DNA from 3 places in the Salirhabdus salicampi genome. Region 1 is predicted to be linked to each of the others. Evidence: predicted binding sites of a transcription regulator. Region 1 holds the regulator's gene; each other region holds the start of a gene.
What was found. Region 1 encodes LexA, which represses DNA repair genes until DNA is damaged. Its sites were predicted from a motif close to CGAACATATGTTCG; they were not measured.
Positions count from the first base shown of each region.

Region 2: the regulator LexA is predicted to act here: its motif matches at 2,028-2,041, upstream of NLW78_RS04525 (YolD-like family protein).
Region 3: the regulator LexA is predicted to act here: its motif matches at 1,763-1,776, upstream of NLW78_RS01675 (YhjD family protein).

Region 1 covers NZ_JANBWE010000002.1:43,637-46,919, reverse strand. Annotated here, with positions in the region: gene NLW78_RS06235 (alpha/beta fold hydrolase) at 1-515, shown strand, start outside; gene NLW78_RS06230 (hypothetical protein) at 677-934, shown strand; gene lexA (transcriptional repressor LexA) at 967-1,590, opposite strand; gene NLW78_RS06220 (YneB family resolvase-like protein) at 1,865-2,524, shown strand; gene NLW78_RS06215 (DUF896 domain-containing protein) at 2,602-2,835, shown strand; gene tkt (transketolase) at 3,043-3,283, shown strand, end outside.
Region 2 covers NZ_JANBWE010000001.1:856,282-859,564, forward strand. Annotated here, with positions in the region: gene tatA (twin-arginine translocase TatA/TatE family subunit) at 1-99, shown strand, start outside; gene tatA (twin-arginine translocase TatA/TatE family subunit) at 129-329, shown strand; gene tatC (twin-arginine translocase subunit TatC) at 413-1,165, shown strand; gene NLW78_RS04515 (YozE family protein) at 1,195-1,416, shown strand; gene NLW78_RS15640 (YjcZ family sporulation protein) at 1,506-1,592, opposite strand; gene NLW78_RS04525 (YolD-like family protein) at 1,675-1,998, opposite strand; gene NLW78_RS04530 (WYL domain-containing protein) at 2,099-2,308, shown strand; gene NLW78_RS04535 (DUF2584 family protein) at 2,378-2,626, shown strand; gene NLW78_RS04540 (uracil-DNA glycosylase) at 2,729-3,283, shown strand, end outside.
Region 3 covers NZ_JANBWE010000001.1:312,191-315,473, forward strand. Annotated here, with positions in the region: gene NLW78_RS01665 (hypothetical protein) at 101-382, shown strand; gene NLW78_RS01670 (manganese catalase) at 485-1,318, shown strand; gene NLW78_RS01675 (YhjD family protein) at 1,344-1,733, opposite strand; gene NLW78_RS01680 (TVP38/TMEM64 family protein) at 2,003-2,644, shown strand; gene NLW78_RS01685 (MFS transporter) at 2,667-3,283, opposite strand, start outside.

The DNA of each region.
Region 1 (3,283 bases):
TGGCAATGCAATGTCCCGACAGGTTTAAATCAATGGTATTAGCAGGAAGTGTGGGAAAATGGCTGAAGTGGGGAGAGATGGTAGGAAGGCTGTCATTGTCCACACCTATTCGAAAACTACTACCTTATATGGTTCCCTATGTTTTATTTGCTCATATTGTCATGCCGAAAAACAATCATAAGAAGTCTAGAGATATTTTTATCCGTGAAGCGCAAAAATTAGGTGCTGCCTCATATATTCGATGGGCTAAAGTTGCTAGGGACTCTGTTTATATATATAGCCGCCTTAATGAACAAAAAAATCGTATACCTAAATTATATATTTCTGGAGCGGAAGACTACATGTTCTTAAAAGGGATTAAACGTCATGTAGCAAATGAGGATTTTTCGAAGTTATATACGATTAATCAATGTGGCCATGTTTGTAATATTGAAAAGTATGAAGAGTTTAATGAGGTCAGCCTAAATTTTTTGAAGGAAAACACTATATTTACAAAAGATATTTCAGCACTATAATCGGCATATTTATGTTGGAAAAATCCCATTCCCCCTTTAATCCAAAGATTCTCTATAATCCTTCCCGCAAATGGCGGAAAGGATTTTTTGTTTTTTGTAGCGGTGTATCAATGTAGCAATTCCCGGATGCACCATATAATGTGGTGAGGGGAGGAGTCAGCATGAGTATAAATTGGCAGCAAATCCATAAGAAGTATACGAATTCTGTTTTGATGGTCACTGAAACATTTGTTCAAAAGTTAGATAATGTTGACCGCGACTCAGTATTGCAATGTGATGAAATCATTGAGTATAACATTCAGCCTAACTTTTTAAATCGAACAAACGAGCCAATTAATCGTTATAAAATATTAAGTAGGTCCATTGATTTGAATAACAATGTGATTGTATTCGTAGAAAAGGGACATGGTGATATGTAAAAAACCAAGAAGTCATATGACTTCTTGGTTTTTTAATAAATTTCCCGATATAGACCGATAACTTTTCCTAAAATAACAACGTTTTGAACGATGATCGGTTCAAGAGAAGCGTTTTCCGGCTGAAGACGAATGTAGTTTTCTTCCCGGAAAAAACGTTTTACCGTTGCTTCATCTTCTTCTGTCATTGCAACCACGATTTCGCCGTTTAGGGCAGTTTGTTGCTTTCGTACGATAACTCTATCACCATCCAGGATTCCTGCCTCTATCATACTATCACCTTGTATGTTTAAAACGAATAAATCATCTTCATCATGGGATAAATGATTTGGTACTGGTATATATTCTTCAATGTTTTCAATCGCTGTAATTGGCGCACCTGCTGTCACTTTCCCGATGACAGGAATGAAAGCTGCTTCCTGCTTCGGTGCAGTTTGTTCTACATCTTCAAGTAATAGTTCAATAGCACGGGGTTTTGTCGGATCTCTTCGGATATAGCCTTTTTGTTCAAGTCTAGATAGATGGCCATGAACTGTTGAACTTGATGCTAGTCCAACTGCCTGGGCAATTTCACGTACTGAAGGTGGATAGCCTTTCTCGAGTACTTGCTCTCGTATGTAATCTAAAATTGCTTGTTGCCTAGTTGATAGCTTAGTCATATTATTTTCACCTCGTGCATATATTAAATTACTTGCATTATAGCATGTACGTATAAAATATACAAACATCCGTTCGTAAATTTCTATTGACAAGAACGAGTGTTCGTATATAATGGTATGTAGATGCGAACAAAAGTTCTATTTGTGGGAGGAATGGAAAATGTTTAATAAACTTTCAAAAACAGACTTATCTTTTTTAATTCTATTTGGTGTAAGTATCGTCATGCTATACTTTACAATGATTACAGCATAAGCATGAAAAAGAGGTGTCACCATGAATGCACTAATATATTGTCGCGTTAGTACGGAGAAGGAAGAGCAAACTACGTCATTGAAGAGACAAAAAGAAGAATTAACGTATTTAGCTGAGGAATATGGATTTACGGTTATAGATGTAATAGAAGAAAGAGAGAGCGGTTATCAGGTTGAACGAGAAGGCATTTTTCAAATGTTGCAACGGTTTGCTGATGGACAAGCAGATACATTATTAATTCAAGATGAAACAAGGTTAGGTAGAGGAAACGCCAAAATTGCTTTGCTTCACCAACTGCAGAAATTGGGTATTCAAATTTTTACTGGTACACACAATGGACAGTTACAAATCTCTGATTCCGATTCGATGGTCTTACAAATTGTCTCGATTGTAGAAGAATATCAAAGAAAAATACATAATGTTAAAATAAAACGCGGAATGAAGAGAGCGGTTAACAATGGTTATCAACCACAACATAATTTAGAGAACGTAAATAGGGCAAACGGTCGGGAGCGTAAACAGTTTCCAATTGATGAAGTCATTCGGTTGAAACAAAAAGGATTAACCTTTGCCGAAGTTGCAACAACATTAAGGGGGATGGGGTATAATATTTCAAAGGCGACCGTTCACCGTAGGTATAAGGAACACCAATTACTTGAAATCGATCAAAATGAAAGATAATATATACTCATATTAAGATGCAAGGGTCTTTCAAATAGACACTTGCTTTTTTACGCTATATAAAAGGAGAATTATACATGCTTTCCAAAGACAAATTAGAGCGAATTAATGCACTGGCAAATAAAGCAAAAAACGAAGGTTTAACACAAACTGAAAAAGAAGAACAACAAACGTTGCGACAAGAATATTTACAAAATGTGAGAAAATCATTTAAAAACCAACTGAAGTCGATCAAAGTCGTAGATGAAACAGGTGCAGACGTTACACCGGAAAAATTAAAAAATGAAAAAGCAAATAGTAAAAAACATTAACATGCACATCAAATTGTGCATGTTTTTCTTTTCGAATAAAAAACGGTAATTTATATCACAATAAACAAGACTTTCAATAAGTTTTTTTAAAACGCTTTCATCGAAAAAAGCCATTGAAATAAAGTGAAATCACTTGTTTCGTGTACATTTTCGGTATAGGATTATATTGTTATGATTGTTATGGAAGAAGAAAGGAGTTTTACGTTTATGGCTAAACAAATTGAAGAAAAGTCCATCAATGCGATTCGTACTTTATCCATTGATGCAGTTGAAAAAGCAAATTCCGGACATCCAGGTATGCCTATGGGTGCAGCACCGATGGCTTATACATTATGGACTGAGTTTATGAATCACAATCCGAAAAATTCTGGCTGGTTCAACCGTGACCGTTTCGTTTTATCAGCTGGGCACGGCTCCATGCTTTTATACTCACTATTACACTTGTCTG
Region 2 (3,283 bases), on a different contig from region 1:
CAAACGTTAAAGGAATTTAAGAAATCAACAAAAGAGTTAACAAATGACGTATCAGACGATGAAAAAGAAACAAAACGTATTTCTAATCAAAAAGACTAATTTTTACTTACTCTTTAAGAGGTGATCGTATGTTATCCAACATTGGAGTGCCGGGATTAATTTTAATCCTTGTAATTGCTTTAATTGTGTTTGGTCCATCAAAGTTACCAGAAATCGGAAAGGCAGTAGGCTCATCGTTAAGAGAGTTTAAGAAGGCAGCTAGCGGTGTCATGTCTGACGAAAAGGATGACGCACACAAAGTCGAGGCATCAGATCCAAATAAAAAATAACTATTTGAAGGTGTAAGGGAATTTGCCTTACATCTTCTTTTCGTCAAAAGCTTATCGTTTGAAGGTGTCGTGGAGGTGCCAGCATGTCGCAGGAACAACTTCTAAATGATCAAGAAATGGAAGTAACAGAACACTTAGGAGAGTTACGGAAGCGTCTTATTTGGTCATTTTTATTTTTTATTACATTTTTTGTGATCGGTTTTATTTATGTAAAACAAATTTATCAATATTTTACCCGGAATCTTACATTCGACCTGGTAATCATAAGCCCTGGTGAAGCCCTTTGGATTTATTTAATGATTGCCAGCATATTTGCGTTTACATTGACCATACCTGTTATTTGTTTTCAAGTTTGGTTATTTATTAAACCGGCCTTGACGCCGAAGGAACGGAAAATTACCATTGCCTACATACCGGCGGTATTTCTATTGTTTGTCGGAGGACTGTGCTTCGGTTATTTTATTATTCAAGAGATGGTGTTCAACTTTCTTCTGTCTTTGAGTGAAGGAATGTTCGAAACGATGTTTACGGCGGGGAGATACTTCCGTTTTCTTTTACAAATTACACTGCCATTTGCATTTTTTTTTGAAATTCCGATTGTGTCTATGTTTTTAACGAGCTTAGGATTTATTACACCTACTAAAATGAAGAAAGTCCGAAAATATGCTTATTTCGTTTTGGTCATTATCGGTACGATGCTATCACCACCTGATTTCTTTTTACAACTATTTGTGGCAGCTCCATTAATCGTATTGTATGAAGTCGCCATCTTTACATCTGAAATTGCATATCGGAAAAAGTTAAGGTTAGAAGAGGAGCAAATAACAGTGGAGTAAAAACAAAGATATGAAAGAGGAGTTAAATTGTGCGTTCATTTTATCACTTTATGATGAGATATCGTGGTTCACATAAAAATTCAGAAGAAAGACGATTGGCAGACTGGATGTTTGAGGACCATGATTTTCCGAAGCAGTCAAGCTCATATGACGAGGTTAGTCGTTATTTTGAATGGAATTCACCATTTAGTGGTGCATTGCGAGTCTTCGACCACCTTTGGGATGTTTATGAGAGAGAGGAAAAAGAATAAAACAGGTTCAGTTTATAACTGAACCTGTTTTTTATTTGAAACGGTAGATTGTTTTCGGTGGTGAAAAAGTGTATCGGAGTTACACGTTTTTAGTAAACGTAAGCACTTCCAACAATGATTAACAAAATGAACAGCACGACAAGTAATACAAAACCTTGGTTATAAGTGTGTGACATTTGTTATCCCTCCTTTGCAACTTTCACTAATACCATATGTGGTCAATTGGCATAATGTTTGAGACATTCGCGGAATTTTTGCTTATTCTATGTGAATGATACTCGAAAAGGGAATCATTACGTTTTCTTTAGGAGTAGTGATTGTGAAAGTTTGCCGTTGCTCATTTATCCTTGTAATGGTTCCGGTAAAGTGTTTCGTTTCGTGTTGGTCAAATGCAGTGACTTGGACGATCGTTTTGTTGTGATATGCTTGTGCGCAAATTCGATTCATATCTTCAAGCTGCTGCTCATCAAGTAACGGCGGTTGATTTACATCATATTCGTCTGCCCACATATGTTTTAGTTTCTCAACATGTTCTGGCAACATGAGGGAAGTCCATTTTATCGTTCCTCGGTCTTTATGCATAATTCATCACCTCTTACATACATTATATACGAACATATATTCGAATTAAAGTGGATGAAAGAACATTTGTTCGTGTATAATGGTGATGGAGGTGTTTTAAATGCTTTCAAAAAATCATGCCGGGACAGAACCATTTGTCGAAATGATTTATTGTAACAAGCAAGGGGAATGGTCCAAACGTAAGGTGAAGATCATTGGCGAAAATAATCAAAAGTGGTATGGGTATTGTTATTTGCGTAAAGGATATCGCACATTTTATAAGGAACAAGTGTTGGCGATGTTTCCAGTTAGAACGAAATCATTTCCATAAGTATTACCCTCTTGTAAACGGATACACGGTAGCGTAAGATAGAGATATCAAAATTACGGAGGGGTCTGCATGTCAATACCATTAACGGTAGAATGGCGTATTATTACGAGGGGAAGAGAGCAACGGGTGAATCAGGAAGATAATACGTTTGAAATTGTTTTTGATGGCTATAAACTGTTTCCGTTAGATGAACCTATTGATATCATGCGACACGAAGATTCAGACCAAATAGGAACAGCCAAAGTAAAGAAATTAGCGATGGCTGAACAAAAGACGGTTTGTACGTACCAACTTGTTTCGTTATATAGCGTAAACTAAAATGTAGATACATTGAGCATCCCATCGAAGCGTGGTAAACTTTTACCAGACACACTGTTTGTGTCTGTTTTTATTTTGTTACGAAAGTAAGAGGGCGGTTCGATGCAATTACCAAATGATTGGCATGAAATATTGAAAGGTGAATTTCAAAAGTCTTATTTTCAAACGTTAAAATCAACATTAGAAAAAGAATACCGCAATACTACAGTATATCCAAAGGAAGAAGAAGTGTTTCAAGCTTTTCATTATACGGCTTATCACGCTACAAAAGTAGTCTTATTAGGCCAAGATCCCTATCACGGGTTGAATCAGGCACATGGATTAAGTTTCTCTGTAAGAAAGGGGGAGAAAATTCCTCCTTCATTACGTAATATATATCGGGAGTTACATGAGGACATAAACTGTCCAATCCCGAATCATGGATGTTTAGTAGATTGGGCGAAAAGAGGGGTATTATTATTAAATACTGTATTAACAGTAAGGGCTCATGAAGCGAATTCACACCAAAAAATAGGGTGGGATTTATTTACGAACGAAGTGATTCGTTTGTTAAATGAGCGAGATAAGCCAGTCGTTTTTATCTTATGGGGGAGGCAAGCCCAACAAAAGAAAGGGATGATTCACAATCATCACCATTTGATTATTGAGGCACCTCAT
Region 3 (3,283 bases), on a different contig from region 1:
TCCATTATTTTATTGGAAATGTAGGAGCAAATTAGCCAATTTCAGTTCTACATGTTTCCTTTACGGTTCGGATAAAGTAAAGGGTACAGGGGGTGAAGGAGTGAAAAATCAAACAGGAAACTGGTTACCATTAGCTGCTTCTGTAGGGATTGGGGTTGCTGCTTACTATAGCATGACAAAAGGACAAGGAATTGGCAAAACTGTTCAGCAATTCCTGCCAATGATTTCCGGTATAAGTAAGGGGCAACAATCTTCACAGCTAACAGGGCAAACAAATAATACTAATACAACTGATACGAAAAACGACGATAACAAAAATCAGTTTGGTACATTCCAAACTACCGACCAACAACAACACCAACAAACAAGTTATCTTCAATAATATAAAAGGACAGTTCTTATAACTGTCCTTTTTTTTTCGAGTATGAACGTGGGCAAGCTGCCTACTCATAAGCTATTGTGATAGCGTAAAGGAGGTAGGCAGATGTTTTATCATATTAAGGAACTTCAACATGAAGCAAAGCCCTCTAGACCAGATCCGGTCTATGCAAAGAAATTGCAAGAAGTGTTAGGTGGACAATTTGGAGAAATTACTGTAATGATGCAATACCTTTTTCAAGGGTTCAACTGTCGTGCTGATTCAAAATACCGAGACCTTCTTTTAGATATTGGTACAGAAGAAATAGCCCATGTTGAAATGTTAGCCACTTTAATTGCTCGACTATTAGACAATGCTCCAGTTAAGGAACAAGAAGAAGCAGCTAAAAATCCTGTCATGGAGGCTGTTTTAGGAGGCATGAATCCTCAACATGCCATTGTAACAGGTTTAGGTGCTACAGCTAAAGACAGTGTAGGATATCCGTGGAATGCTAATTATACAATTGCAAGTGGGAATCTGTTAGCTGATTTCCGTGCAAATTTAAATGCAGAATCACAAGGACGTTTGCAAGTTGTTCGTTTATATGAAATTTCAGACGACCCAGGTGTAAAAGATACATTATCCTTTTTAATAGCACGTGACACTGCCCATCAAAATCAATGGAAAGCCGCAATTGCTGAGTTAGAAAATCGAGAAAAAGATATTGTTGTACCAACAACTTTCCCACGAAAATTAGAAAAGCAGGCGGTTGCATATGACCTTTATAACTTCTCAAGAGGAGATGAAAGTGCAAATGGCCCATGGGCACAAGGTATCGCGCCTGATGGAAAAGGACAATTCCGTTACTATCACTCTCCTCCTGCTTATGGTCCAAAGCCACTATTGATTCCAGCACCGTACTATATCCACGATACAATGCCACCGATGTCAAAGATGTAAATATACCCCCCGAATAACGGGGGGATCAATATATTTCATTTTTTGTTTCGGTTGTAGGCAATGTCGCATTTCGCATAAGCTCATACAGGAGTTCTTGTACCTTCTTCCGAACAGCAGGATTAAAATAACGTTTTTCTTCCTCATATCCATTCGCTAAGAAAAGATATGTGGAAAACGTATCATTTTTATGGACAAAAATCACCTGTAAATTGTTTTCTTTCATCTTTCTTTGTAGTATTTTACGTTCAGAACGAGCCTCATGTATCATCCTGCGAAGCAGCTCCAAATATGGTTCTTTTATTTTAAAGTCTCCCGTTTCGATTGTTTCGAGATCTTTTTCGAGAACTAATATTGTCATGGAAAGAAACAAAAATCTTGATGAAATGAGAAAATCCTGTTCTTTAATATAGCGCATTTGCTTCCCCCCAGTAATTGAAAAAATAAGGAACATATGTTCTATTATATACAAAAAATGAATAAAGTAAAACGAAAAAAGTGTGACTAATGTGATCGATGTCGAGAGAGGATAAAAATGTACAGAAAGGCATAGGCAAGACACGAATTTTTATTTATACTTTACTATAGTATAGCTTGGTAATAGTTAGTAATTAGTAATTACTGTCTTAAATTGCCGGGTTATTGAGGAGTGCATATGGGATACGAGACAAGTTAGGAGAAAAACATATGTCATTACAAGTGAACAGTTTTTCTGATTTTAAACAAATTATTGAAAATGACCAATTAGATGCTTATGTCATGCAGCTTCTTGATAGCTATGAAAAGTTAGGTCCACTGCCAGGTATTTTATTACCTTTATTGGAGGCACTTCTACCTTTTTTACCTTTAATTGTTTTCGTTCTGGCCAATTCCATGGCTTATGGTTTGTTTGAAGGGTTCTTATATTCATGGCTAGGTTCAGTATTAGGCGCAATTATTGTGTTTTTTATCATTAGAAGATTGGGTGAAACAAAGTTCTTTCGATTTATTCGAAACCATAAACAAGTACAAAAGGTAACATTTTGGTTTGAAAAACATGGATTCGGACCTTTATTTATTTTATTATGTTTTCCTTTTTCACCATCAGCCATCATCAATACAGTAGCTGCCTTATCAAGAATAAAATTTCAACAATTCATCCTAGCGGTTGTCCTCGGTAAAGCGGTGATGATTTTTACAATCGCTTATGTAGGCGCAAGTATTAAATCGTTTGCCACACAACCGGTGAAATCAATTGTAGTCGGGATATGTATCTTGTTGTTTTGGATGGTCGGTAAAATTATTGAAAAAAGGTTACAACAAAAATCGAATAACGCAAATGAAAATTGACCCGTCTTGAGCAAGACGGGTTTTAATGTGAGATCAGTCTCTTCTCTTGCTTTCGAAGAAGACGAATAAGTTGAGCAAGACATATGAACATAAGGAAAATGGTTGCTAAAATAAGAGGAAAAGGTATAAAAGGGGAAACAATACTTCCGAAACTTGCACCAGTTAAAAGAGTAAATGAATATAGTGAAATTGCTCTACCTTTAGCTGATGGTGCAAATCTTCCGACAAGGATAACAACCATAGGTATCGTTAAGGACGTTGAAGCAATCATAGATATGGAAGCAACCGTAATTGTCCATGCGTGTAAATGAATCATTGGAAACATAAATCCGAATGCCATAAGGAGCAAGCTATAAATGAGTACTTGGATAGCTCCGTAACGATCGACAAGCTGACGTGCAAAAAAGGCGGGGACTATGCCTACAAGGCTGACCATTCGAAATGTTTGCAAGGTGTAAGAAAATAATTGTTCATGAAGGACTAAATATAATTCTAAACCACTATAAAATAACATGATCGTAAACAGCAGGAAAAAGGCGGTAATATACAATTTTTGTAATGGTGAAAATCGAATTAATGTTACAATATGTTTAAGTAATCGAGCATTCGGTTGAGTTTTTTTGTCGGAGTGCTGAAGAG